Regions from separate parts of the Sporosarcina sp. P12(2017) genome, predicted to be linked through region 3. Evidence: riboswitches for the same ligand, from Rfam matches in the RefSeq annotation. Region 3 holds a riboswitch; each other region holds the start of a gene.
The links. A riboswitch is a leader RNA that binds a small molecule or an ion and turns the genes downstream of it on or off. The one in region 3 is predicted to bind S-adenosylmethionine.
Positions count from the first base shown of each region.

Region 1: it holds a riboswitch for S-adenosylmethionine, as region 3 does, so the genes downstream of both, CSV80_RS10730 (methionine biosynthesis PLP-dependent protein) here and CSV80_RS13950 (methionine ABC transporter ATP-binding protein) in region 3, are expected to answer to the same signal.
Region 2: it holds a riboswitch for S-adenosylmethionine, as region 3 does, so the genes downstream of both, CSV80_RS04795 (bifunctional homocysteine S-methyltransferase/methylenetetrahydrofolate reductase) here and CSV80_RS13950 (methionine ABC transporter ATP-binding protein) in region 3, are expected to answer to the same signal.

Region 1 covers NZ_PDYL01000011.1:111,817-121,726, reverse strand. Annotated here, with positions in the region: gene CSV80_RS10760 (LutB/LldF family L-lactate oxidation iron-sulfur protein) at 1-608, opposite strand, end outside; gene CSV80_RS10755 ((Fe-S)-binding protein) at 632-1,351, opposite strand; gene CSV80_RS10750 (FadR/GntR family transcriptional regulator) at 1,508-2,230, opposite strand; gene CSV80_RS10745 (methylated-DNA--[protein]-cysteine S-methyltransferase) at 2,236-2,763, opposite strand; gene CSV80_RS10740 (DMT family transporter) at 2,769-3,083, opposite strand; gene CSV80_RS10735 (DMT family transporter) at 3,086-3,421, opposite strand; SAM riboswitch class I at 3,577-3,677, shown strand; gene CSV80_RS10730 (methionine biosynthesis PLP-dependent protein) at 3,757-4,887, shown strand; gene CSV80_RS10725 (glucose 1-dehydrogenase) at 5,035-5,796, shown strand; gene CSV80_RS10720 (hypothetical protein) at 5,884-6,066, opposite strand; gene CSV80_RS10715 (type 1 glutamine amidotransferase domain-containing protein) at 6,286-6,801, opposite strand; gene CSV80_RS10710 (HD domain-containing protein) at 7,061-7,702, shown strand; gene CSV80_RS10705 (hypothetical protein) at 7,998-8,231, opposite strand; RNA gene ssrS (6S RNA) at 8,342-8,535, shown strand; gene CSV80_RS10695 (four-helix bundle copper-binding protein) at 8,675-8,998, opposite strand; gene CSV80_RS10690 (antibiotic biosynthesis monooxygenase family protein) at 9,148-9,633, shown strand; gene CSV80_RS10685 (DUF3231 family protein) at 9,700-9,910, shown strand, end outside.
Region 2 covers NZ_PDYL01000004.1:152,944-162,853, reverse strand. Annotated here, with positions in the region: gene metH (methionine synthase) at 1-2,929, opposite strand, end outside; gene CSV80_RS04795 (bifunctional homocysteine S-methyltransferase/methylenetetrahydrofolate reductase) at 2,910-4,772, opposite strand; SAM riboswitch class I at 4,856-4,967, opposite strand; gene CSV80_RS04790 (hypothetical protein) at 5,132-5,329, shown strand; gene CSV80_RS04785 (biotin transporter BioY) at 5,458-6,057, shown strand; gene bioB (biotin synthase BioB) at 6,054-7,058, shown strand; gene CSV80_RS04775 (CtsR family transcriptional regulator) at 7,383-7,853, shown strand; gene CSV80_RS04770 (UvrB/UvrC motif-containing protein) at 7,865-8,416, shown strand; gene mcsB (protein-arginine kinase McsB) at 8,406-9,494, shown strand; gene CSV80_RS04760 (ATP-dependent Clp protease ATP-binding subunit) at 9,679-9,910, shown strand, end outside.
Region 3 covers NZ_PDYL01000018.1:26,800-36,709, reverse strand. Annotated here, with positions in the region: gene CSV80_RS13985 (cysteine desulfurase) at 1-500, opposite strand, end outside; gene sufD (Fe-S cluster assembly protein SufD) at 500-1,807, opposite strand; gene sufC (Fe-S cluster assembly ATPase SufC) at 1,826-2,605, opposite strand; gene CSV80_RS13970 (dicarboxylate/amino acid:cation symporter) at 2,873-4,054, opposite strand; gene CSV80_RS13965 (hypothetical protein) at 4,084-4,422, opposite strand; gene CSV80_RS17690 (hypothetical protein) at 4,424-4,603, opposite strand; gene CSV80_RS13960 (MetQ/NlpA family ABC transporter substrate-binding protein) at 4,676-5,533, opposite strand; gene CSV80_RS13955 (methionine ABC transporter permease) at 5,599-6,267, opposite strand; gene CSV80_RS13950 (methionine ABC transporter ATP-binding protein) at 6,260-7,285, opposite strand; SAM riboswitch class I at 7,543-7,648, opposite strand; gene CSV80_RS13945 (thioredoxin family protein) at 7,698-7,997, opposite strand; gene CSV80_RS13940 (toprim domain-containing protein) at 7,990-8,343, opposite strand; gene gcvH (glycine cleavage system protein GcvH) at 8,406-8,786, opposite strand; gene CSV80_RS13930 (arsenate reductase family protein) at 8,863-9,222, opposite strand; gene CSV80_RS13925 (acyl-CoA dehydrogenase family protein) at 9,617-9,910, opposite strand, start outside.

The sequences.
Region 1 (9,910 bases), on a different contig from region 3:
CCTATGTCTGCATCCAAGAATTCTTGACGCAGTTTTTCACGTGCATGCAAAGCTAATTCTTCAGGTTTAGAAGTATTTTGATAATCTAACTTCTGCTCAAAAACTTCACGAATTTGTTCTCTGTTTTTATGAAGTGCTGGTGCTACAATATGTGAGGGTGGATCATGATCATCTACTTGAAGGATATACTCGCCTAAGTCTGTCTCTATGACTTCGCATCCAGCTTCTTCTAGAACGGCATTTAGATTAATTTCTTCTGTTACCATGGATTTCGACTTCACTACTTTTTTGCCATCTTTTTTCTTGATGACATCCCGAACATAATCACTCGCTTCTTCAGCTGTCTTCGCAAAAAACACATGACCACCACGTTGTGCAACATTTTCACTTAGCTGATATAAATAGTAATCCAAGTTTTCAAGAACATGCTGACGAATTTCTTCTCCGTGTGAACGCCATTCTTCCCAACTACCTAACTCTTCTGCAGCGTCTAGTCTTCTGCCATGCAAACGTTCCTGTGCACTCGCCACTGCCTGTCTCATGAAATCATCTGAAATATTATCCTTTGTTCGATCTGTAAAGTTTTTCTTGCTGAACTTCATCGCCATTGCTATCACCTCACTTTTTTAATTTACTCGTGATTATTCAATACTTGCGCGATATGCATAACCCTGATCGGCTTGCCCATACGCTCTGCACGCCCTCCAATATTCATGAGGCAGCCACAGTCCGCCCCAATTAAATAATCTGCCTCTGTCGCCATGGCACTATCGACCTTCTCATCTACCATCTGTTCAGAGATATCTCCCATCTTAACGGAGAATGTTCCGCCAAATCCGCAGCAATTATGCGCATTGGGTAAAGGGATCATTTCCAGTCCTTCCACTTGATTCAAAAGCTTTCTCGGTTCTTCACTAGCGCCTAGTAATCTCGTCATATGGCAAGACGGATGATACGTCGCTTTTCCTATCAATTTTGCTCCTACGTTTTCCACTTGCAATACATTTACAAGGAACTGAGTGAACTCATATGTTTTATCTGCCAGCTCCTGTGCTCTTGGTAACCAATCGTGATCATCTTTGAAAACATCAGGATACAATTTAAACATGGTCGCACAAGATCCTGAAGGTGTGACAACATACTCCGCATTTTCAAATGTCTTAATCATATTCTTCATTGCTGATTTTGAATTTTCTACGTAACCGCTGTTATAAGCAGGCTGTCCGCAGCATACTTGTCCTTTTGGAAACGATAATTCACAGCCTTGTCTCTCTAATACTTCAACCATGTCTTTACCGGCTTCTGCATAGAACATGTCTACAAGACACGTGATAAATAAGCTTACTTTCATCTCACTTCACTCCTTCACTAGGACACCCCCGCGCAATCGACAGGTCATCAGATGACTAACATTTTACATAGCATACTACAAAGTTCTGTCAATTGACAGAGCATTCATTTATTTGGCTATAAAAAAATTCACTCAAAAGAAAATGAGTGAATAATGTTATTCTTTTACTGACTTCCAATGATTTATTAGAACAGACTCCACATTCAGAAGATGGGCTTGCATAGTACTTGACGCATTTTCTGGTTGCTGTGATTTAATCGCTAAAAAGATGGCCTCATGCTCATCATGCAAACGTTCTACTGTCGCAGTCTCCGAATAAAGACAAATACGACGCGTCTCTCTCATCGATTCACTCATCAGTCCCGCAACTTGGCTCAACAAGTTTACCAACAACGGATTTTTTGTTGCTTCTGCGATTGCAAAATGAAAGTCCAAATCCGCTTTTTCACCTAGCAAAATATCCCCGGCATGCTTTTTCATTTCATTGAGTGCTGTTTCCATCTTTTCCAAATCGTATACTGTACGGGATTCTGCTGCATTCGCCGCGGCTCCGGTCTCAACTATTTTTCTCACAGCTAATAAATATTGAATATCCTGTTGATTCATGAGCATGGCACTCTGTAACGGGAAGATCATATCGACGGGTGAGAATTCCTTGACATATGTCCCCTCTCCTTGTCGCATTTCGATAAGCCCTCTAGCACGTAATGTTGATAAGGCTTCGCGAATTGTTGATCTGCCAACAGTAAAGTTTTCAGCCAGTTGCTGCACAGAATCCAATTTATCACCTGGCTTTAACTCTCCAGACTGAATAGAACCCAATAAACTATCCGCCACTTCTTCATATATTTTCTTCGGTTTAATCTGCTTATATTTCATGTTGCTCACTCCGTCCTATCACTTATCAAGCGCGATTTCTCCAGTTGCAGCAGGTTCCTTTTATGCTCTTTCCCATCTCGATAGCCTGACAATCCTCCACTCTTTGCAATCACACGGTGACAAGGCACCACGATCAATACAGGATTCTTGCCTATTGCAGATGCTACAGCGCGAACAGCTGATGCTTTTCCTATTTGTTCTGCAATTTCTGAATAGGTTACGACTTCACCATAGGGTATCTGTTGTAGCGTTTCCCATACTTGCAGTTGAAATGGTGTTCCCTTTAAATCAAGAGGCAGCGCTAAAAGATCGTTAGTCCTCCCCGAAAAATACCCTTTGAGCTGATTGCTATAGACTTCAAGCTTTGTTTCGTCTTCCTTTAATCCTTCATTATCAAATCGCTTAGCCCAATCCTTCGGTTGTTCTAAACTATTTTCGGCTAGCCCCACGTAGCAAAGTCCCTTTTCTGTAGCAGCTAGTATTACTGACCACCCGTCGAAATTAAATCGTGTCCAATAAACCAGTGTGTCCACTCCCTTTATCCGAATAATTTTAAGCCAACAGCACCGAGAATAATGAGCGATAAAAAGAAAAGGCGTTTGACGCTAGCAGATTCTTTGAATATCAAAATCCCCATCAATACAGCTCCAGCTGCTCCTAAACCGGTCCATACTGCGTAGGCTGTACTCATCTGAATTTCACGCATAGCAAGAGACAGGAAAACAAAGCCGAAACCAAATATCCCGACAATGAGTAACAATCTTTTAATAGAACGTTTTTGTAAATAGTAATTGATGCTTACCACACCAAAAATCTCACCGAGACTGGCAATAGCCAAGTACACCCAAGCCATCGTCAGCCACCTCCTTCAGTATCTACTTGTTCATCTGTAGTCAACTTGATGCCAACTACCCCGATGACAATTAATCCGATAAAAGTCAGCGTAACCCACGTGAAACCTGCTTGAAAGACGAATATATCCACCAAAAGGATTGCCGCGGCTCCCGACCCGGTAAAGACTGCATACACCGTGCCTGAAGGTAATTTTTCGCATGCCTTGATAATGAAATAAAAGCTTAATACAATGGCCACACCTGTTCCAGTCCATTGAATTGCCGTTTCAGAGTAACGGAGACCGACTACCCAGAAAATCTCTATAACAGCCGCTAGGGCGACATAACTCCAAGCCAAATTAAATATCTCCTTTCTGTCATGAATAGCTCTATAAGTATAGCAAATCTTTTGCAATAACAAAAAATCAGCCGATGACGATAAAAGGAAGCTTGCTTCTAGTATATCCGCATGATAGAATAAATCCGTCAACAGTTTTTCCTATATTGTGAATATTCTTATCGAGAGAGACGGAGGGATAGGCCCAGCGATGTCTCAGCAACCAGCCTCAGGCACGGTGCTAATTCCAAGGGTGACACCACCTTGAAGATGAGAATACTGTATACACTTGTATGTTCGAGGGCCTATTCGAAAAGAAGAGGTTCTTTTTTATTTTGCTGGGGGGATGGATATTCATGACAAACAATGGATTAGAAACCAGATTAGTACAACTCGGGAACCACAGTGATGAGAAAACCGGAGCAGTCAATACGCCTATTTACTTGTCTACAGCGTACCACCATGAAGGTCTAGGGAAATCGACGGGATATGATTACACACGAACAAAAAATCCTACGCGTTCTATCTTAGAGGATGGTATCGCGAACTTGGAATCCGGTGATCAAGGATTTGCGTGTAGTTCCGGAATGGCAGCCATTCAACTAATTTTATCCTTATTTAAGACAGGTTCAGAACTACTGGCACCTGAAGACTTATATGGCGGCACCTATCGTTTATTTAATCAATATGAAGAGACGTACAATGTTAAGACGCGATACTTATCGTTCGATGATGTTTCAGAAGTTGAGCAAGCGATTACTGATCGTACAAAAGCGATTTTCTTAGAAACGCCTACAAACCCATTAATGCAAAACATAGCAATTAGGACGTATGCAGAATTGGCGAAAAAGCATGGCTTATTGCTAATTGTCGATAATACATTCCTAACACCCTATTTCCAGCGACCTATTGAAGAAGGCGCAGATATCGTCATTCATAGCGCAACGAAATATATCGGTGGACATAATGACGTACTAGCAGGTTTAGTCGTCGCAAAGGGTGAGGAATTATGCGAACGTCTATTTACTAACCATAATGCGATTGGGGCTACATTGTCCCCTCTTGATTCATGGCTTGTCGTACGCGGTCTGAAAACATTACATTTACGCATGAAACAGCATGACGCAAATGCAAAAGCGATGGTATCTTATTTAGAACAAGAACCTCTCATTGTCGACGTGCTCTACGCTGGAATCGGTGGTATGTTGTCATTCCGAGTACAGAATAGTGAATGGGTAGGACCATTCCTTGAAAACATGAACCTCATTTCATTTGCCGAGAGTTTGGGCGGTGTGGAAAGCTTCATCACGTATCCGACTACACAGACGCATATGGATATCCCATTAGAAGAACGTAATCGCCGTGGAGTGGATGATCGTTTGCTACGCTTCTCTGTTGGTGTAGAAGATGTAGATGATTTGATTGCTGATGTAAAACAAGCTCTTTATGCTGCAAAAGAAATAGTAGAAGGCGTAAAAATTCAATAATAATAAACCGCACAACTCGAACCGTCAGTTACACTATGGCAGTTCGAGTTTTTTTGTAGTTAAAGAAAAGATGCTAAACCCTTCAATAGTTAGATGTTAAAGTATATACTGAAAAAGAACATACATTTATTATTGGAGGCGAGATTGTTGAATCGTTTAGAAAATAAAGTAGCAGTAGTAACTGGCGCCGGGTCTGGAATTGGACGAGAAATTGCTGAGCTCTATGCCCGTGAAGGTGCGAAGCTTATCATCGCAGATATGAATATGGAAGGTGCAGAAGAAACTGTCCAGACGATTAAAAATGCTGGCGGTCAAGCGCTGGCAGTTAAGACCAATGTCACGGTGGAAGAAGATGTACAAAGAATGACTGATACAGCAGTGGAGCAATTCGGCACACTGGATATTCTAGTGAACAATGCCGGTATTATGGACAATATGTACGCTGCAGCTACAGTTACGGATGAGATATGGGACAAAGTATTAGCGATCAACACAACAGGTGTCATGCGTGCAACTCGTAAAGCATTAACTATTTTCGAAGAGAAAAAAGCAGGCGTGATCGTCAACATGGCTTCTATCTCAGCGGTGACAGGTGGTCGAGGTGGTCTGGCTTACACCGCATCAAAACACGCGGTGGCAGGGATGACAAAAAGTGTCGCTTCTCAATACGGTCCCTTAAACATCCGCTGTAACGCAATTGCACCAGCACAAATCCCAACTAATATTACAAACAGCCTAACTCAACCAGATGAATTCGGCATGAAACAAGCTCTAAGAGGCGTAAATATGATGAGCCGTCCTGGAACAAAGGAAGAGATCGCAAACATTGCACTATTCCTTGCATCAGATGAATCCTCTTATGTTAACGGTGTCATCATGGAAGCTGACAATGGATGGTCTGCATATTGAGATTTAATCTCTCGTAGAAATAAGACTTGGAAATATTTGATTACATTCATACAAAAAAGCATCCAAAATTTTGGATGCTTTTTTGTATTAGTGAGCTTGATGCCATTTTTTCTTTTCACTTGCATAGACGACCGCTGCCGGTGCTGCGATAAACGCAAGTGCCGCCAATCCGGCGAACATACCTGTCAGTTCTTTACTTCCAAAGGAAAATCCAGCTGCTGCACCTAATGCAATCCCTGCTACTACCGCCAACGCAACAATCTTATACATGTTAGATCCCCGACCTTTCATTTGTAAGACGCGATCGTCTTTCCGATTTATTCGTTGCTTTTAGCATACTCTCATTGAGAACCTTTTTCAAGTACAATTGAGAATCTTTTTCAACGAATGTTAAAATGTATGGTTATCGTATGTTGTAAGCAGCGGTTTAATGTGCAGAAGACACAAAAAAACGTCAAGGCTTTTACACCTTGACGATCGAAGTATTTATTATTTTTCTAAAATTTTTAGTGATTCGCGATTAAAAGCTGGAATATCGTCAGGTGTACGGCTTGTTACAAGTTGGTTCTGACAGACTACTACTTCTTTGTCTGCGTATTTTGCACCTGCATATTCCATATCTACACGAATGGACGTATATCCTGTTGCATCTCGCCCTTCAAGCGCTTTCGCTGTAATGAGCAATTGTGGACCATGACAAATTGCGAATACAGGTTTTTTTGCATCCATAAATTCTTTGACAAATTTCACAAAACGATCATCTGCACGTAAAATGTCCGGTGAAAACCCGCCCGGAATAAATAATGCGTCATAATCTGACGATTTAGCGTCAGCAATTGCTTTATCAATTCCCACTTTTGTATTTTCTTTCATACCCGTTACTTCTGTTCCTGCTTCAGCGCCAATCACTTCTACTTCGTGTCCAGCTTCCTTATACGCGGCAGCCGGTTTCATATATTCTGAGTCCTCAAACATATCACCAAGTACTGTTGCAATTTTAGCCATAATGCTTACCACTCCTTATGTGATGTTCTGTAAATACTATTCCACATTATAAAGAGTCTAAACATCATCACCCGTGATCTAGTTATTCTATAATTAGTTATTGGATATATTTGTTGCTAAGTGGAATTCTTCCCTATCCGTATAATTCTGTCTGCATTAGGGTTACTATATAATAGTGTTGCATGTAGACAAGCCCCTCTTAAAAACATGAATAGGAATGTTTTTAAGCTGTAAATACTAAATAAAGGTGATGAATGCTGTGGGAGTACACCAATACTTTAAAAGCTTATCTGATTTAGAACTAATTATTCGTTGTCCTGGAAAGTTCAAATTTCAGGAGCATTCTGTCGCTAGCCATTCATTTAAAGTAACAAAAATTGCTCAGTTCCTCGGGACAGTTGAAGAGGAATCTGGACAGAATGTGGATTGGAAAAGCCTATATGAAAAGGCTTTGAACCATGATTACGCAGAACTATTTACAGGGGATATTAAGACACCTGTAAAATACGCTTCGAAAGAATTGAAAAAACTATTCGGTGAAGTAGAAGAAGAAATGACAAGAAGTTTTATAGAAAAAGAATTTCCTACTGAGTTTCAAGCTATATATTTGGAGCGGTTAAAAGAAGGAAAGGATGAAACATTGGAGGGGCGCATTTTATCCGTTGCTGATAAAGTTGATTTGCTTTATGAATCATTTGGCGAGATCCAAAAGGATAACCCAGAGCCATTGTTTATAGAAATCTATGAAGAAGCATTAAGAACCATACTGATTTATCAAGATATGAACTGTGTAGAATACTTTCTAAAACATATACTTACAGATATGCTCAGTGAACGTTTTACTGAGCATGATGAATTAACTGGAATTACTGTACGTATCATCGAAGAACGGGGAAATTAATAGACATTGACAAGCGAATTATGAAATTCTGATTTTCTGCCATTTTACTTTGAATGACACTTCTATGATGCTTTTAATCAAAACTGCGAATACATTAATTGTGGCTCTAGCTTGCCCTCGCTTGTTGCGCAAATCAATATCGCGTACAGGTTTCTCACGGGAATCGTACATCCCAATAAACTCTGTACGAGCGTAATTGAAACAGGCGTAATATATGTCAAAATCACTAGCTTTTTAACATAACCAGCAAAAACTATATGTCCACCATTTTTTTAGCATCACGCAGAGGTTTTTACTAAAAGAATATTCCGACTATAACTAGTATAGCAATAATAATTCCACCAATTTGACCGATGACTGCAGATGAAACGATGGGTTTCTTTTGAAATATATCAATTAGCTCAATATCTTCACGAAGCTGTTTTACTTCTTTACGAAGTTCATCCACTTCCTGATTCAGTGTACTGATTTCCCGTGTCTGTCTTGTAACCAATTGTTGTTTTTCCGAGTTGTTTTCATGCTGTTCCATACATGATCACTCCTGTCTTTTCATTTCTATACGTTCTAACATACGTTTTAGTTTCAATAAACAGAAGAACTTTCCATTGCATTTTCGCTTTTACAGGTGTAATATAAATCTACAAGCTGTATTGTTCGTATGACATTAAGTTTTAACCTTTAAGCTGTAAAAGGGAGTTTATTACGAAACGGAAATGGCATGCTGGATTCCTTATAGCAATCCAGACATACAGGAACGTTTTCCGCAAACACCCACTTTGAGGAGTGGTGGTTTAAAACTTTCTATGACTAAGTACGGCAAACACGGCTTACATAAACAGAGAAAAAACCTTCCATACTTGTATGGAAGGTTTTTGTTTTGTATGTAAAATGATTAAACAAGGAGAAGCCAACTCATTGCAAACAAAAAACACCCTCATAATAGCGGAAGGTGTTTTAACTGTATATACGAAATTAAGCTACATTGCGACAAGCTTCTGCACATTTGCGGCATGCTTCAGCGCACTGCTTACAGTGATCATGATCGTGTTTGCCACATTCTTCTGCACACTGCTCACAAATTTCCGCACAAAGTTGCAAGATTTTATCGGTAAATGGACTTTGTCGAGTAATCGACTGGATTGCATATGAACAAATGTCTGCACACTCTCGATCGAGTCGAATACAGTCCGACATCATACGAACATCTTCTTCTTTTAGACACGCGTCAAAACAATGATTACACGCCTTTATACAATCCTCTAATACCGCTAGTACATCTGCATATTTTTGATTCATTTGATCGCCTCCAAAAGCATTTTCCTTACTCTTCCCTGCTATTTCTGAACTTAAACCAATAGAACTGTTTGCTTATTCATTGAAAGCATTTTCATTTCTCCGTTATACTATGTTGTAATCAACAAAATAGAAAAGATGAGGTGTTTGAAATGAAACTATTTAAATGGACAGGCCCACTAGAAGATGCAGGTAACTTACCAGAAGAAGCGCGTGCGTCATTAATGAATAATGATGAAGAAGTGCTTGTGCTACAAGAGGCCGAAACGACAACTCTCAACAACGCCGTCGAATACGATATTTTGGATCAAAGCGGAGATTTACCATCTGGTCGTTTTGCTGTATTAAACAATATTCCTGTAACTGAAGAAGGAAGAGAAACTTTTGAACAGCGCTTTAATAACCGTGCACGTCTAATAGAAGCAGAACCAGGATTCGTGGCGATTCGTGTATTGCGACCAGTACACTCTGGCACATATGTGATTTTGACAATGTGGGAAGACGAAGAGTCCTTCAAAAACTGGCAAGAGTCACAGGCTTACGGGAAAGCGCATGCGAAACGCGGCACTCAAGATGGCGTCGATCAGCGACCTAACATTTTCTCAGGCCCTTCATTTGTTACGACATATAAAAAATAAGTATAAAAAAACGATATCTGTAAAGACTACTCTTGAAGTGAAAACAATGATGAGGAGTGTGTTTTTATGGGTATTTTAGATGGCAATCCAAAAGATCAGCCTATGCATTACGGAGAAATCACAGCTATCTGGGCGTTCATGGGTGCAAATAACGGTCTAATCAGCGGATATGAAGCATTCGTTAATCACGCGGAAGATACCGATCTCATTAGTCTGCTTGAAGAAGCAATTAAAACTATGAAAGCGGAGAACAAAGATTTCGGCAAAGTGCTGAAAG
Region 2 (9,910 bases), on a different contig from region 3:
CTTCCGGATCGTAAATGATTACGTCGTCGCCGTCTGCCTGAGCAGGGAAGAATTGATAAATACCGGAAGCTGTCATTTTATCGGACTTCAAGAACCCAGTTACCATCTCGTGAAGTTGTACTGCACGTTCTTCATTTCTTTCAAGCATTTTATCAACATTTCCTCGTAGACCTAAGTGGTGACCGATTAGAGTACGCATATTTACATAAGGATGTAGGTGGGCAACAGAGTAATCTTTCACGACCCGTCTACGTAAGTCAGTTGGAGTAAATACAGGCACATCGGTGCGTACCGTTTTCACAGGACGTGGCTTTACTGCGACTGCTGTAGAACCCCGAGTTGCTTTAATCGCATCATTCGCTTCGCGTTTCTCAATACTATTCGCTAATTCTTCGAGTAACGCTCCTTTGTCAGTACTTTGAAGACGGTTTGCTAAATCAAGACCTTGCATCGCGTCTTTTGCAAAAATAACCGGGCCATCATACTCGGGTGCGATTTTCGTTTCAGTAAAGCGTCTCGTTAAAGCGGCACCGCCAACCATTACTGGCGTATCGATTCCTGCTGCTTTAAAGTCCTGTGCCGTCAACACCATCTGCTGTGCAGACTTTACGAGAAGACCTGATAGGCCAACAATGTCTGGTTTTTCTTTACGGATCACTTCAATTAATGAAGCTGGAGTAACTTTGATTCCGATGTCTATTACTTTAAATCCGTTATTACTTAAGATAATCTCTACGAGGTTTTTCCCGATATCGTGTACGTCACCTTTTACTGTCGCCAGGATAATCTTACCTTTTCCGCTATCGTCTTCATTCTTATCCATGAACTGCTCAAGGTAGGAAACAGAAGCTTTCATGACTTCAGCACTTTGAAGAACTTCCGCTACGATCAGCTGGTTGTCATTAAATAAACGTCCAACTTCAGCCATTCCCTTCATTAAAGGCCCATTGATGATATCAAGTGGTGCATCGTATGTTTTCAAAGCTGTTTCCAGGTCAAGAATTAAACCTTCTTTCGTACCTTCTACTACATAGTACGCGAGACGATCAGGCACAGTTTTCGGAATATCATCTTCGGACTTCTCTTTTTTCTTACCACGATAGAAATCCGTGAAATCAGCTAGTGTTTCATCTGTTGTAGTAAACAGCAAGTCGTTCGCCAACTTGATTTCAGCTTCTGGAATCGAAGCAAAGCGCTCAAGTTTTTCTGTATTGACAATCGCATAATCGAGACCTGCTTGTGTACAGTGATACAAGTACACAGCGTTCAACACTTCACGGCCAACAGGCGGTAACCCGAAGGATACGTTGCTGACACCGAGAGTCGTTAAGGTGCGTGGAAGTTTTTCTTTAATTAATCGAATTCCTTCAATTGTTTCTACGGCTGATCCGATGTATTGCGCATCACCTGTACCAACAGGGAAGACGAGTGGGTCAAAAATGATATCTTCGGGCGGAATCTCCCATTTGTTGACGAGTAAATCATAAGAACGCAACGCAACTTCCAGCTTACGTTCCCTCGTGACCGCCATTCCAATTTCATCAATCGTTCCGACAACGACAGCTGCTCCATATTTTTTTACTAAAGGAAGTACAGCGTCAAAGCGTTCTTCACCATCTTCTAAGTTAATAGAGTTGATAATTGCTTTACCTTGCGAGAATTTCAATGCTTCTGCAATGACATTTTCATCTGTAGAGTCAATGACGAGAGGAACTTTGACTTTTTTCACGACTTCTTTCATGAAGCGAGTCATATCGTACAATTCATCACGGTCAGGGTTCGCAAGACAAATATCCAATACGTGAGCACCACGTTTTACTTGTGCACGTGCGATTTCAGCAGCTTCTTCAAACTTTTCTTCTACAATTAATTGTTTGAATTTACGTGAACCGATAACGTTTGTACGTTCACCGATTAATAATGGACGCAATGTATCGTCGTAAAGCAAAGGTTCGATCCCTGAAATGGCATGACCATGAGGATTTTCCGGCATCTTGCGTGGAGCCTTATCTTTTACTACCTCACGAATTGCGCGAATGTGATCAGGCGTTGTACCGCAGCAACCACCAACCATGTTCAACCAGCCTTTTTCAGCGAAGCCTTCCAGCTTTTTCGATAGAGAATCAGGGGACTCATGATAATGTCCTTCTTCATCTGGCAATCCCGCATTTGGATAACAAGTTACATAGCTTGTCGCTAAGTCAGATAATGAACGCAAATGGTCCGTCATGAATTCAGGACCTGTCGCACAGTTTAAGCCGACCGAAAGTGGGTGGACATGTTCAATGGAAATATAGAAAGCTTCAATACTTTGTCCAGCAAGTGTTGTACCCATCGGCTCGATCGTCCCTGAAATCATGATAGGAATTTCGCGTCCAAGCTCTTCGAACGCCTTTTTAATACCAATCGTTCCGGCCTTCACGTTTAGCATATCCTGACTCGTTTCCATCAGTATCAAGTCGCTGCCTGCTTCTACAAGGGCTTTTGCCTGCACATAGAAATCATTGGATAGTTCATCGAACGTAATGCCGCCCGTAACCGAAAGCGTCTTTGTTGTAGGTCCGATCGCACCTGCGACAAAACGTGGCCATTCTGGTGTAGAAAACTTCGCTGCACTCTTTTTCGCGATTTCCACAGATTTTGCATTAATTTCATCTGCACGATGACCAAGTGAAAATTCATTCAAGACAAGGGGAGTACCACCAAATGTATTTGTACAAATGATATCAGCACCAGCATCTAAATATTCATCGTGAATTTTCTCTAAAACATCGGGGCGTAACACACTTAGGTATTCGTTACATCCATCATATTCTTCTCCGCCGAAGTCTTCCGTTGAGAAATCTTCCGCTTGCAGCATCGTCCCCATCGCACCATCAATGATCAGGATTCGTTTGTCTAGTTGCTCTTCAATAGGATGTCTCTGCATGTGTTAATTCCCTCTCCTTCTTCTTCTGGTCTATTTCCTTAATATACTCATACAACTCTAATGTCATATCGTAACGGAGGAATGGTGTGATGATATACAGCCCATTAAAATACTGCGCTGCTGTATCAATCAATTCTTTTGCGATTTCAAGACCTGTTTCAGTTGATTTTTCACGGTCATCTCCACATTCACGCATTCTTTCCAACACATCTTCTGAAAGCTTGATACCCGGTACTTCGTGATGCAGGAACTCTGCATTTCGTATATTTGTCAATGGCATGATGCCAATGAAGATCGGTGTATCCAAGTGTTTTGTGGCTTCGTATACATCGATAATCTTTTCTTTCGTGTATACCGGCTGCGTGATGAAATAGTCTGCACCCGCTTCAATTTTCTTCTCGAGTCGTTGTACAGCTCGATCAATTACGCGTACGTTCGGATTGAAAGCTGCTGAAATAGAGAAGTTTGCTTTCTTGCGCAATGGCTTACCGGAGAACGAAATCCCTTCATTCAATTTCTTAATTAACTGCAATAACTCCATGCTAGATACATCGTAGACGCTTGTTGCACCGGGGAAGTCGCCAACTTTTGTCGGATCGCCTGTTACAGCTAGGATATCGTGAATGCCTAATGCATCGAGTCCCATCAAATGTGATTGTAAGCCGATAAGATTGTGATCACGGCACGTTAAATGTACAAGCGGGCGGATATTATGTTTCATCTTAACGATTGAACCCATCGCCATGTTGCTGATGCGAGGGGAAGCAAGTGAATTATCTGCCATTGTTATAGCATCAACTCCTGCGTCATATAACACATTTGCACCCTTGATATAATCTTCTGTTTCCAAGTGGCGCGGTGTATCTAGTTCTACAATTACCGTACGCTCTGTTTTCGCTTTTTCATGAAGAGGTTGATGTTTTGTAGGTCCCGCTTCATGAATCACGATAGGCTTTTCCGGATGTACGACCTTTTCTGTGATAGGTGCAAGTCGCGTTAACTGTGTTTTCGCTGCTTTAATATGCTTAGGTGTTGTGCCACAACATCCACCGATCAACCGAACGCCTTGATCACGAAGTAATACGGCAGCGCGTCCGAAGTATTCTGCTTCAGATTCATAGACAATACGTCCATCTTCCACATCTAATAGACTGGCGTTTGGATATGCGGATAAAAATGCTTGTTCCGGTAATGTAACATTATCGAATGCTTGAATCGTGTGGTAAGGGCCTAAGCGACAGTTGACGCCTACGATATCTGCACCAAGAGATTCAAGTTGATGAAGTGCATCATTTAATGAGAGTCCGTTCTGTAATACGCCGGGATCATGCATAGAAACTTGTGCGATCAATGGAACATCCGTGATTTTCTTTAACGTTGTCACAACAGATGATAACTCTTCAAAGTCGTAATATGTTTCCAATAGAAGACCATCCGGATCGCCTGCCAATAATGCACTCGCTTGTTCTAGTACGACTTTTTCTATTTCATCCAATGTAGCATCGCTTTTACGTATGCCACGCAGGCCGCCAATTGTACCGAGTACAAATTGTCCCCCAGGTGCTGCTGCGCGTTTTGCAATTTGAATGGCCGCTTTATTGAATTCTGTTACATGACTTTCTAAGCCGTAGCGAGCTAATTTGTTCGCATTTGCACTGTAAGTGTTCGTCTGTATAATATCTGCGCCGGCTGCGATGTAGTCTTGGTGAATCTGCTCTATAATTTCAGGCTTTTCTACGTTTAGTTCTTCATAACAGTAATCAATTCCGTAAGAATATAAAATCGTCCCCATTGCACCATCTGCCGTTAAGACGTTTGTTTGTAGTTTATCTAGCAATGACATAATTCCATCTCCCCTTTGCTTTTTCTAATCAAAAAAAGCCTTCAAGTATATTAGAAGGCTTTGTAATCTCAATGACTAGTTCCCTCTCATCTTTTCAGAGTGTCAATTTGACAGACTGCTGGAAGTAGCACCTTGCCTATATGGCTGGTTGCTGAAGCGTCGACGGGCCAGTCCCTCAGCTTCTCTTGATAAGATATGTTTCTTATTCAATTATTTAGATTATTCTAACCACATCATAGCGGCTTTGTTGGATATCGTCAAGTGAATGTTTGGTGAAGTTCGAAGTGCGGAGTTAGAGCATAGAGAAATTGCGATATATATGCTAAAATCAATGAAACAACTCGAAAAGGTGAGGAATTATGCGGTTCTTTAAATATTCATTTCCAATCGCTGTTCTTGTAGGTACAATTGCTTGGATTATGATAGGTAGCAGTTACGAAGAAGTTGCTTATGATATGCGTGTGTACATTACAATTGGGGCTGCTATATTCAGTGGATTGATCTCAAGCGTTTTGTTTCGTAAAGAAAAAGAAGAACAGATTGATGAGAAGAAGTAGGCTGTCAGCATTTTGCTGCAGTCTTTTTTATTTGTTTTTTATGGGTTAACTATAAAATAAAATGTGTTGACATATTATGCGTTAACTATTATTGTTTTTATGGTAACTAATATAAAAGAGGTGACATGATGGCAACAGCAACGGAGAGGCAACCGGTAAGTAGGTTCAGTGCACTAACCATTGTATACAGTGGAATGTTCGCGTCATTAATGATGATTGGAGCAAACATCACATCCTTCGTGCCGTTTTTAGTAGTTGGTGGAGTACCTATTACATTACAAACGTTTTTCGCAATTTTATCAGGACTATTACTTGGCAGCCGTCTAGGTGCGTTATCTATGACGGTATATATGTTAATAGGATTAGCAGGTGCACCGGTCTTCGCTAAATTTTCAGGCGGCTTCGGTCAAATCTTGAGTCCAACGTTTGGCTTTATTCTTACCTTCATTTTAATAGCTTATGTAGCCGGGAAGATTGTCGAGCGAAGTCAGACCATGCCTGCATATATTACCGCGGCACTGGTCGCTACGGCAATCAACTATATAGTAGGCACAAGCTGGATGTATTTTGCGTACAAGATGTGGGCTGCTGCACCAGACGTGTTTACCTACAAGATCGCATGGCTATGGATGATGCCTCCTTTGCCAAAAGATCTAATTCTGGCTGTACTGTCAGGCATATTCGCGTTTAGAATCTCAAAACACTTGAAAGTGAGGCGTACGCTATAATGAACTACCAAAGGCTGGCTACTCAAGTACTGGAAGGGCATGTATTAACTGACGAGGAATCACTCGCAATATTGAATAGCCCAGATGAAGATTTGCTATTATTACTGCACGCGACGTACTCGATTCGATCACATTACTTCGGAAATAAGGTAAAGCTGAATATGATCATCAATACGAAATCAGGATTATGTCCGGAGAACTGTGGTTATTGCGCACAATCCATCATTTCAAAAGCACCTGTCGAAAAGTATGCGATGATGAAATCGGAAGAGATACTAGAAGGTGCAGAACGTGCTGCCGCTAATAAAGCGGGCACCTATTGCATCGTAGCAAGTGGACGGGGACCGCGTGACAGTGAACTGGACATAGTCATTGATTCTGTTAAGCAGATAAAAGAAAAACACAAAGGAATGACGGTATGTGCTTGCCTAGGTATTTTGAAGCCAGGCCAAGCAACCCGTTTGAAAGAGGCGGGCGTAGATCGCTACAACCACAACTTGAACACATCCGCAGAGCATCACGAAAGTATAACTACATCGCATACATACGATGATCGTGTAAACACTGTAGGGTTGGCTAAAGAAGCAGGCATATCTCCATGTTCAGGCGTCATCGTTGGCATGCGGGAAACAAAGCAAGATATCATCTCCATGGCGCGTAGCCTACGCGAACTGGACGCTGACTCAATACCTGTGAACTTTCTGCATGCAGTTGATGGAACACCATTAGAAGGGACATCAGAACTGGATCCACGCTACTGCATAAAAGTCCTGTGCCTATTCCGCTACATCAACCCTAGCAAAGAAATCCGCATTTCGGGTGGACGTGAAGTCAACTTGCGAAGCCTGCAGCCACTAGGCCTCTACGCTGCAAACTCTATCTTCATCGGTGACTATCTCACAACAGCCGGTCAGGAAAATGATCAAGATCAAAAAATGCTTGAAGACATGGGCTTCGTAGTCGATCTCGAACCGTTGCGCAAAGAACCTATCATTATATAAATAGAGAATGAGTAAATATACGTATACCTTGTGCTGAAGACAATCCGCTATGTGGATCTGCTCTTCAGTTTTTTCTATTCATTCAGAATTCTATTTAGGAGGATTGCAGTAGTTGGCCGTAAGTGAAAAGTATTCGTCTTGTTTTAATTCGGTGACTAATTGAATAATTAATAGCCTGTTGTGACAACCTAGCAACAAGTTTTCTTTTAACGTAATCATGTATACATACAAACAAATGAATTGCATCCCGCCTAATTCTTGCGATACAATCAAGTCAAAGATAGTCAAAGTCAACTAGATGAACGAGCGAAAAGAGGTGACGAGATGCGTAATATTTCTGACATTATAGAAGGATATTTGAAGTCGATTATAGAAGAGGAAGATAGCGCTTCTATTGAAATCAAACGAAATGAGATTGCTGAGAAATTCCAATGTGTACCATCACAGATTAATTACGTAATCAAAACCCGGTTTACCGTCGAGAGAGGTTACGCTGTTGAGTCTAAGCGAGGAGGAGGAGGCTACATCCGGATTTACAGGGTACGTACCAACTCCCGCAAGGACTTACTTGAACAAGCGTTAGAGATTTTAGAGAGTGAAGCGTCATCTACTATGGCGGAAGATGTCATTATCCGTTTAATTGAAGAAGAAGTCATTACAGAACGTGAAGCTAAACTGATGCTTGCTGCAGTAGGCCGTGCTACTCTGCGTTATATGTTGCCAGAGCGGGATGCGTTACGTTCACGTATTCTTCGCGCTATGTTAGTTACATTAATTTATGAAGAGATAGAATGAGGTGAATTTCAATGCTTTGTGAAAACTGTAAAGAACGACCAGCTACTGTAGTGTTTAAACAGGAAACATCAAATGATGTAATAGAGCGTCATTTATGTGATAAATGTGCATTTTACTCACAAACATTTTCTTTCAGTCCGGATCAGGAACCGTTATCAATTCAACAATTTTTAGCACATTGGTTAGGTGGTTCAGAGTTATTTCCGGAACAAAAAGCCGATGAAAGATTACCGGATGGTCCGAAATGTCCGAATTGCGATTTGACCTTCCATCGTTTCCTCGATATCGGGAAGTTTGGTTGCGCTGTATGTTATGAAACATTCAGGGGGCAACTGCCAAGAGTGTTTGCCAAACTGCATAATGGGCATACCCAACACCGTGGAAAGATTCCCGTATCACTTAATGAACGTTTTGCTTTAAAGAAGAAGCTTGAAGATATCCGTATGAAAATGCGGGAAGCTGTAGAAAACGAACATTTTGAAGAAGCGGCAACTTTGCGTGATGAGGCGAACCAAGTGAAACAGCAACTGTCCGATGGAGGTGATGATCAACATGTCATTTAAAAAATTCATCAAACAGGAACTGACAGGTTGGATGGTTGCGGAAGGTGAGCATGCTGACATCGTCTTGTCCACAAGAATCAGGTTAGCTCGCAATTTACAAGATTATTCTTTTCCGATAAGTGCCTCGCAGGAAGATGCGAACGACGTAAGCGAAGCATTGAATCAGGCAGTCGAGACGATGGAGGACCATCATTTTACAGGCATCACAATGGAAGATTTGTCTCCGCTTGAACGCCAGATTTTAGTCGAGAAGCATTTAGTCAGTCCACAGTTGATCAATCCTAAAAAACATGGATCCGTTTTGCTGTCCGAAGACGAAACAATTAGTATTATGGTGAATGAAGAAGATCATATTCGCATTCAATGTATTTATCCGGGTTTTCAAATAGATCAGGCATATGAACACGCTGATCGAGTAGATAGCGAACTTGAAGTGAATTTGAACTATGCTTTCGATGAAACATTCGGCTATTTGACAAGTTGTCCATCTAACACCGGTACGGGAATGCGCGCGTCAGTCATGATGCATTTACCTGCATTAACCATCACTAAGCAAATCGAGCGAATTATACCCGCGATATCAAGGCTTGGAATGGTCGTACGTGGAAGTTATGGAGAGGGCAGTGAAGCACTCGGTAACATTTATCAGGTTTCCAATCAAATCACACTCGGCAAATCAGAAGAGGAAATCTTGAAAGACTTAGAGAGTATTTCAAAACGCTTGATTGCACATGAAAAGAAATCACGTGAATTATTATTGGCTAAGTCGGAAGTTCACTTGGAAAATAGATTATTCAGGGCGCTCGGGACACTGACTCATTCGCGAATCTTGCCGTCAGCAGAAGCGGCAAAATGTTTGTCTGACGTCCGTTTGGGTATAGATTTAGGTATCATTGAAAATATTGATATGACAATTTTGAATGAATTGATGATTTTCATGCAACCAGGTTTTCTGCAACAATACGCGAAGGCAGAATTAACATCTGATGAACGAGATATCCTTCGTGCACAATTATTCCGTGATCGGCTAGGAGTAGAGCGATCTGCTGCACAAGAAAAAGACAGTGATTCGTTGTGAGCAAAGTTTTTGCAAGAAAGTCTTATAGCATTTATAATTAATCAAAGATAGTCAAAGTCAATATGCGAATTAGGTTGTATCGCGAATTGACATGAATATATATAGTTATAGGAAACAAAGCATTGATGTGTTATTTTGCATAACATAGAATATAGTCCACTGATGAAGGAAGAGGGGAATGAATATGATGTTTAATCGATTTACACAACGTGCACAAAAAGTTTTACAACTGGCTCAAGAAGAGGCTATTCGTTTAAAACATGAATCTATTGGTACTGAGCATATCCTGCTTGGATTGATTCGAGAAGGTGGCGGCATCGCAGCAAAAGCTCTTGAAGCAATTAGTGTGAATGCGGATACTATTGAACGAGAAGTAGAAATTCTAGTAGGTGTAGGCTCTAAAGATGTGGGTCCGA
Region 3 (9,910 bases):
GAAACGATTTTCGTTTTGTCTGTAATGGTTTCCCGTACTTTATCAAGTGATAACGTACCGTCTTCTTCTAAATCGATATACTTTAACACTGCGCCAGTTTCTTTAGCGAGCTGCTGCCACGGAATAATATTGGAGTGGTGCTCCATATGAGTAATGACGATCTCGTCACCTTCCGAGACATTGGCACGGCCATAACTTTGCGCAACGGTGTTAATAGCTGTTGTTGTACCACGCATGAAGATCACTTCTTGCGTGGATTTGGCATTAATGAATTTACGAACTTTCTCACGAGCACCTTCATAACCATCAGTCGCACGATTTCCAAGCGTATGCACACCACGGTGAACGTTGGAGTTATCAAAGCGATAATAGCGATCTAGTGCCTCAATTACTTGAACAGGCTTTTGTGAAGTGGCAGCGCTATCCAAGTAAACTAGAGGATGTCCATTGATTTCTTGGTCTAATATAGGGAAATGATTGCGGATGTCTTTGCTGAGCATTAGCGCACTTTCCTTTCAATAACCTCCGTCAATTGTTTTCTAACTCCTGCGATTGGCAATTTGCTAACAACTGGAGCTAAGAAACCATGAATGATGAGGCGTTCTGCTTCTTCTTGTGAAATACCACGGCTCATTAGATAGAACATTTGAAGTGGATCTACACGTCCTACTGAAGCTGCGTGACCTGCTGTTACATCATTTTCATCGATAAGCAAAATCGGGTTCGCGTCTCCACGTCCTCTTTCGCCTAGCATGAGAATACGGGACTCTTGCACTGCGTTTGAACGAGTTGCACCTTTAGCAATACGTCCAATTCCGTTAAAGATAGCAGTAGAGTTTTCTTTCATTACACCGTGCTTCAAGATGAAACCGTCTGTATCAAGTCCCCAGTGCACGATTTCAGAAGTAAAGTTTTGTTTCTGGCTACCGCGTCCAACCACTACGGATTTCATATCACTAGATGAGCCGTCTCCGACTAAATGCGTGATGTTTTCAGAAATCGTATTGCTGTCGTTCATTAGACCAAGCGCCCACTCAATGCGTGCGTGAGGTCCAGTAACACCGCGACGGTTGACATAAGTTGTCATACCTTCTGCTAATACGTCGACTGATCCGTAGACAATTTTCGCATTCGCCATAGCAAATACTTCAGATACAATGTTCGCTTGAGTTTCTGCATGCTCTACTGTCGAAAGATAGCTTTCAACGTATGTTACTTGACTGTTTTCTTCTGCGACAAGTACTACGTGGTTAAATAATGATGCTTCTTCGTTAGAATGAATGAAAAGTACTTGTAGTGGATCTTCGATTACTACGTTTTTAGGTACGTAGACAAATACTCCACCGTTGATCAGGGCAGCGTGAAGAGCTGTTAATTTATGCTCATCCACTTTGACACCGTCAGTCATCAAGTATTTCTGCAGCAATTCACTGTGCTCGCGTGATGCCGTAAAGATATCCGTCATAATAACGCCTTGTGACTTCAAATCTTCCGACAACGAAAGGTATGCAGGTGTGTTATTGTGCTGCACGTAAATATTTTGTTGTTGTTCGTCATCGATCAATGCTTTCGCTTCAGTCGGTAATTCTTCCAACCCAGCGAAGATCGAGCTTTCAACTGTATGTGAAGGGAATTCCGTGAAATTCCACTTTGTAATTTTAGTTTTATCTGGTTTTGGCATTTCGAGCACTTCAGCTTTCGCTAGAGCATTCGAACGAAAATCTGCCATCCAAGCAGCTTCCTCCACTTTTGCGGAATAAGAGCGGACGTCTTGTTCGGTCAATGCCAATGTTGTTTCAACCGTCATTTTGAGTCGTCCCCTTTCTTATGCTTCTTGTCCAACAGTTTCGTCTTCAATACCTAGTTCTTCTTTAATCCAGTCGTATCCTTCAACTTCAAGTTTCTTAGCTAATTCAGAACCACCCGTTTTAACGATCTTACCTTGCATGATGATATGCACTTTATCTGGCTCGATGTAATCCAACAAGCGCTGGTAGTGAGTGATAATTAAGCAACCGAAGCCTTCGCCGCGCATTTGGTTGATTCCGTTAGAAACAATTTTCAATGCGTCGATATCTAGACCCGAGTCAATCTCGTCAAGTACTGCAAATTTTGGCTTCAACATCATTAACTGGAGAATTTCATTACGCTTTTTCTCTCCACCTGAGAAACCTTCGTTCAAATAACGAGTTGCCATATCTTCTTCCATTTCAAGAACTTCCATCTTGTTATCCATTTCACGAATGAATTTCATCAAAGAAATTTCATCGCCTTCTTCACGACGTGCGTTTACTCCAGAACGTAGGAAATCCGCATTCGTTACGCCAGTAATTTCACTTGGATATTGCATCGCTAGGAATAGACCAGCTCTCGCACGCTCATCTACTTCCATTGCTAATACGTCTTCTCCATCGAGTAAGATCGATCCAGAAGTTACTTCATATTTCGGGTGACCCATGATTGCTGCTGCAAGCGTAGATTTCCCCGTACCATTGGGACCCATAATTGCATGGATCTCATTTGTATTTATTGTTAAGGTAACACCCTTTAAGATTTCTTTGTCCTCAATTCGGACATGAAGATCTTTAATTTCCAAAATTGCCATTCCAATACCTCCAGTATAATCGCGTTGAATGGTTATGATCCATTCTCTATTTAGTATCATTCTAATCTTAACCCATATTCGAGTTGGTTGCAAATCTTTAAGAATCATTACACATATTGGCTAATTCCATTGCTACTACAAGGCTAGGTATATTTTTCAAGATATTTGTTTTTCATTTGACAACTAGCGAGTGAGAATCAACCAGAGCTTAGTACATAAGAATTAGACAGCAAAAAAGCCGGTCAAGTAACCGACTTTACTACTACTCTATATTTTTTTAGTGAAACGGTCGACGATCATCGCAAGCGCACCGTCACCCGTTACGTTCGTTGCTGTTCCGAAACTATCTTGTGCTAAATAGAGCGCAATCATCAATGCTACCATGCCGTCAGTGAATCCTAGCATAGTCGTAAGGAGTCCCGTTGCCGCGACAACTGCCCCACCCGGTACACCAGGAGCCGCAATCATCGTGACACCTAGCATGAAGATGAATTGCAGGTATGCAGCAAAACTAACATCTAAACCGTTCATCAGCATAACTCCGATTGAACAAGAGACGATGGTAATCGTACTGCCTGACAAGTGGATCGTTGCAAATAACGGCACCGCAAAGTTCGTTACGCGTTCTGAAGCACCCGTCTTTTTCGCCTGACGAAGCGTAACCGGAATCGATGCCGCTGAAGACTGCGTTCCGATTGCTGTCAAATACGCAGGTAACATTGTTTTCATTAGCACGAAAGGATTACGTTTGTTCAATGAACCTGCCACAGTGTACTGGAATGTCAGCATAATCAAGTGAAGAATAATGATCATGACGAAAACAAATACAAAGACAGAAAGTACATTCGCCACTTCGCCTGTATACGTCATATTCAGGAAGATCCCGAAAATATGAAATGGTAATAACGGAATAATTACAACAGAAATAACTTTATCGATAATTAAATTAAACTCATCGAAGAACGACATCATCGTCTTCCCTTTAATCGCTGCCATCCCGATTCCAAGTAGAAATGCCATTAGCAACGCGGTCATGATTCCCATCATCGGATCCATTTCCATTTCGAAGAACGCCACTCCCGCTTCACGCGCACCTTCTGCAATATCCGCCTTCGTCGTTGGATGAATGAAGTTCGGTAAAATATTTGTTGCTGCAAAATACGCAAGCAATCCTGCAATAACCGTAGAGCCATACGCAAAAGCAGCAGACATTCCAAGTAATTTCCCTGAACCTGCCCCAAGCTTTGCAATACTCGGTGCGATAAATGCGATGATGATCAGCGGAACAATAAAGTTCAAGAATCCACCGAACAACATATTAAAAGTGGCCGCTAAACGAACGAACCAGAGTGCGAACCCTTCGTGGATCATCGGCAATAGTAAGCCAAGCCCGATCGCTAACCCAATGGCGATCAAAATTCGCCAAATGAGTCCTAATTTAAACTTCACAATACGTCCTCCTCAAATACACATATGTATTACTCAAACAAAACTAACTTTATCACAAGTCGAAAGAATAAAGAAGATTTTGTTTGGATTTTCTTAATATTTTTCTTGTGTGTTGGGGGGTGGGGTGGATTGTCTGGGGGATGGAGAGGATAGCTTTGCGTGTTGAGCGGTTTGCGTATGGTGTTGAGTGGATAGCGCAGCGGATTGAGCGGTTCACGCGGGGTGTTGAGCGGATAGCGCAGCGGATTGAGCGGTTCACGCGGGGTGTTGAGCGGATAGCGCAGCGGATTGAGCGGTTCACGCGCGGGGTTGAGCGGATAGCGCAGCGGATTGAGCGGTTCACGCGGGGTGTTGAGCGGATAGCGCAAATCATTGGGCGAGCCGCGCACTGCATAGGAGCGGACGCCCCAACACTTTGAGCGCTCCAAACAGCGTGTTGAGCGGATAGCTCAGCGTATTGAGCGGATTGCACAGCACATTGAGCACTCCGCCCACCCCATAGAGCGGATTGCCCACAACATTGAGCGGATAACTCCAAACATTGAGCAACCAAACCACTCCACCCACCATTCATCCAAATAAAAAAGCCGGCAGCTACATTAGCTACCGACCCTCACCTTATTATTGTACGGGAACGACTGATCCAGACCATTCATTCAAGATGAATTCTTGAATTTGCTCTGAACTCAATACTTCTACCAATGCTTTGGTTGCATCGCTGTCTTCGTTACCGCCCTTTACAGCAATTACGTTAACATATGGAGACTCTTTATCTTCCAATGCGATTGAATCTTCCATTGGGTTCAACCCTGCATCGATAGCGAAGTTGGAGTTAATTAATAATGCGTCGCCTTCATCGTTATTATACAACTGTGGCATTAACGCTGCTTCGTAGTTCGCATCAAACTCCAAGTTCTTTGGATTTTCTACGATATCGCCTACTTCAGCTTTCACTTTTTCCACGTCATCCGCCAGCTTGATCAATCCTTTTTCTTCAAGCATAGCAAGTACACGACCGTGATCTGCAACAGAGTTACTGATTAAGATCGTCGCGCCGTCGGGTAATTCTTCCAATGAGTCATATTTCTTAGAGTACACACCGATTGGCTCGATGTGGATGGCGCCTGCATTGACGAAGTCATAACCGAAATCGGCAATTTGGCTCTCTAGATAAGGAATGTGTTGGAAATAGTTCGCATCCAGTGTACCTTCGTCCAAATCTTTGTTTGGTAGTACATAATCTGTGTAACTCTCGATTGTTAAATCATAGCCTTTTTCAGCTAATAATGGCTTAGCTTCTTCCAAAATCACAGCGTGTGGTGTGTTAGATGCACCGACTACTAACGATGTCTTCTCGCCTTTTTCTGCTCCATCTACATCAGGTGCTGCATTATCTTTAGTACCTTCGTCTTTCGATCCGCAAGCTGCCAGTGCAAGCACTAGTACTGCTGCGAATAGACCGAATAAAAACTTCTTCATATCCACATTTCTCCCTCTCCATTATGGAATATTTCTATGGTTAACAGGTCTCCCTGAAAATCCTATTATCGCTTGTCCAAACGTTTTGCAATGAAATCACCAATGAATTGAATGATAAACACGATAATCAATACCAAAATCGTTGCCATTATGGTTACATCTTCGCGACTGCGTTGGAACCCTTCCAAATACGCTAGCGTACCTAGACCACCTGCACCGATCACTCCTGCCATTGCCGTATATCCGACAAGCGCAATCGAGGTTACCGTAATTCCAGAGACTAGTGCCGGCATGGATTCAGGTAACAATACTTTAAAAATGATCGTTGACGTTTTAGCCCCCATTGAGCGCGCTGCTTCGATAACCCCTTTATCGATTTCCTGCAATGCAATCAACACCATACGGCCATAAAATGGGGCGGCGCCGATAATTAATGCGGGCAATGCGGCATTCGGTCCACGCATACTGTCGAATAATAACTTCGTAAAAGGAATCAATAAAATAATCAAAATGATAAATGGAATCGATCGGAATATATTCACGAATGCTCCTGTAATGACATTGGTGATTTTATTCGCCCATAACTGACCAGGACTTGTTAAAAACAACAACAGACCAAGTGCGATACCGAAGACAAATGTAAAGAACGTTGAGTAGGCAGACATATAAAGCGTCTCGCCCGTTGCTTGCCACATTTTATCCCAATCAACATTCGGGAACCATTGCTCAATCATGTACCAGCACCTCCGTCTTTACTTCATTAGCATCCAAGAAGTTGAGGGCTTCATCAATTACCGCCGTGTCCCCTACCAATTGAAGTACCAGTGTGCCATATGCACCGTCACGCGTAGTCGAAATATTTCCTTGCACGATGTTGACATCAATCGGGAATTTACGAATCAACTCAGCAAGCACCGGCTGCTCCGTACGCTCTCCGATGAAAGCCAATTTCACTAGCTTTCCCTGCGGTACTTCTTCTTGCAGATGGGCCATCGCGGCATCCGTATCGCCTGTATCGGTCACCTGCGAAATGAAACGCTTCGTAATATCCGCTTGAGGGGATTGGAAGACATCCAGTACATTGCCCGCTTCCACGACTTGTCCGGCTTCCATGACCGCCACGCGATGACAGATTTTTCGGATTACGTGCATTTCATGCGTAATCAAAACGATTGTTAATCCAAGACGTTCATTAATATCCGTCAATAAATCCAGAATCGCATTCGTCGTCTCGGGATCGAGTGCGGAAGTTGCTTCATCACAAAGTAATACTTCGGGATCATTTGCAAGCGCACGCGCAATGCCAACACGTTGCTTCTGACCACCTGATAACTGTGATGGATACGCCTGCTCACGGCCTGTCAGTCCAACGAGATCAATCAATTCTTTCACTTTTTGCTTACGTGCCGATTTCTTCACGCCAGCAATTTCAAGAGGAAACATAATATTCTCTTCTACTGTTCTTGACCACAGTAAGTTAAAGTGCTGGAAAATCATACTGATTTTCTGACGCGCATTGCGAAGGCCAGCACCTTTCAATGTCGTCATTTCTTGTCCGTGAATCATAATACTACCGGACGTAGGTGTTTCAAGACCGTTCAATAGTCGAATTAATGTACTTTTCCCTGCCCCACTATATCCGATGACGCCGAAAATTTCTCCCTCTTCGATGGCTAATGTCACATCATCTACTGCGACAATTTCTGAACGGTTCAATTGGAATCTTTTATGAACGTTTGTTAGTTGAATCATTTTCCGCACCACCTTTATTAAGTCTTTTCATTATGTGTTTTAGAAAGCTACACGGCGCTCTCCGCTTTTGTTTCATCCAGCTGCAGATGCCAGCTCCTCGGGTCGTTTCAGACTTTCCAAAAAGGCAAAGTGCGCCTTTGTGGGAAGTCTTCCAACGCCTGTCGAGCCTACACGGCGCTTTCCGCTTTAGAATAAAAAAAGCCTTCCTGCAGACAAGCAGAAAGGCCGAACGTATGTAGTTATGTACGTTACCATTTCTCTCATCTATCAAAGCGTTAGGCTTTGAGTGAATTGGCACCATTTCACAAACGTGACGGTTGCCGGGCTTCATAGGGCACTTCCCTCCACCGCTCTTTATAAGAGTTACGTATTCAATTGATTAACTACTTATACCATACTTTTATATCTATTGTCAACTGAGCTTCTCTAGCAAGTACGGGACGGATTGAAAGGCGTAAATCTTTTCTAAAGGCTGTCCTTTGCGCTGAATGAGTAAACAAGGGACACTTTCCACCTCATATTCTATTGCGATTTCCTGCACGTAATTCAAGTCTGCCTTTCCAATCGGTAATTTCGGACACATTGTCTCGATCACCGTGAGCATTTTTGAAGCGACTGCACACGTTCCGCACATCGGTGTATATAAATAAAAAGCGGCTACTTGCTCTGCCGCCTGTGCGCGTTGCCAGTCTTCAATTGTCCAATTATTCATGTGGTCCACCTGCCAAGTATTTGGAATGTACTTTAAAATTGGCGGCAGCTAAAATGCTAGCCAATAGTTTAATGGGCGTCGTTTCTACTTCGCGGTAGAGACGATCGGTATATAAATGTCTCGCTTCTGGATACAGTTGTTTGAACAGCTTACGAATGGACTCACCTGACGCGTCCGCATCCATAAAGACGAACAGGTCTTGCTGCTCGTATGGTTCAAGCAGTTCCTCAATATGATACGCACTGATGGTGCCATTCGTACAAAGAATCTCTACAGGCTCTGCAAGGATTGGCACTAGCCGCTTACGATCCGAACCGCCTTCTACAATGAGAACTTTCGGGTCCATCCTGTTTCCTCCTAGCGTGTAAAAAAGCGCTGGGACGTGCCAGCGCTTTTTCTTTTAGAATATTATTCAGCTGTCATTTCTTCGTACTGCTCAGCTGTCATTAACTCATCCAATTCAGCTTTGTTATCGATTTCAACTACTACCATCCATGCACCTTCGTATGGAGATTCGTTAACCAATTCCGGGCTATCTTCAAGGTTTTCGTTCACTTCTACAACTTTACCAGTTAGTGGAGCGTACAATTCAGAAACCGTTTTCACTGATTCAACGCTTCCGAAAGGCTCATCTGATTTCAATTGATCGCCCACTTGTGGCAGTTCAACGAATACGATATCCCCTAGTTCAGACTGTGCGAAATGTGTGATTCCGATACGGTATTTACCGTCTTCTTCTTTTACCCATTCGTGCTCTTCTGAATAACGTAAATCTTTTGGTGTGCTCATGTCGTTACCTCCAAAAATATAATAGTTTATCTACCCTTAGTTTGCCATAGTTCCCGCATAAAGACAAGATTCTAGATCACTTCTTCCACGTTTCTGTGAACGTTGTTTCATTAAATCCAACGGTCACTTTTTGGTTATCAGAAACGATTGGGCGTTTGATGAGCATTCCGTCTGAAGCGAGGAGCGCGATCTTTTCATCGTCCGTCATGGTTGGTAGTTTGTCTTTTAAGTTAAGCTCACGATATTTCTTACCGCTTGTGTTGAAAAACTTTTTCATTTCGAGTCCGGAGTTCGCGATCATGTTGCGTAGTTCGTCTTCGCTTGGAGGTTGTTCGGCGATGTTCTTGTCTTCGAATGAAATCCCTTCGTCCGTAAGCCATTTCTTCGCTTTGCGGCACGTGGTACATTTTGGATAGCCGTAGTATGTCATAGTCATAATTGTCAATCCCTCCTTTTTTTCAGTATAGCAAATTAAGGGGGGCGGTGCTAACTTAGCGGCGTTTGATTGCTGTTGTGTTTGTGCTTTTAGAGGCTGTCAATCTGTTGGGATTGGGGATTGGCGCTTCGGAGGGGACGCATTTCCTGGAGGATCAGCGAGAGCCGTAGCGAAGGACGGCTTTTGCGAGTAAAAGCGCAGCGTTAGGAGCATGTGCTTTCATAGACTGCCTTGAGTAAGCCACGCCCTCAGGAAAGCGTCCCCAGCTGGAGCTTCAATCCCCTCGCACTCTCTATCTATATTCACCACTCTAACGCATTTGTTCTTGAACTACCTCTCCAATTCTCCCAAAACAAAAACGCCCCACATAGGAGGCGTTTTGTCTAAGTTATGATTAAACAATATACTTCTCTGCTTCGATCAGCTTCTCAGCCGCTTCACGCTTCTTCGCAATCAAGTTATATGGATTATTACGAGTCAACTTACGCAACGCAGAAATCATCATGCGTTGGTTGTCACCGTCGACCGCTGCAAGCAATGTCTCTTTTGCTGCCGCTTCGATACGTCCGAACGCTTCTTGACAGAAGATTTGTGTATAGAGAAGCTTTTGGTTCTCTTTCTCTTCACCATTCTTATTGATCGCCTTCTCCGTACGAAGTAATGCAGACTCCATACCGAATAGATCATT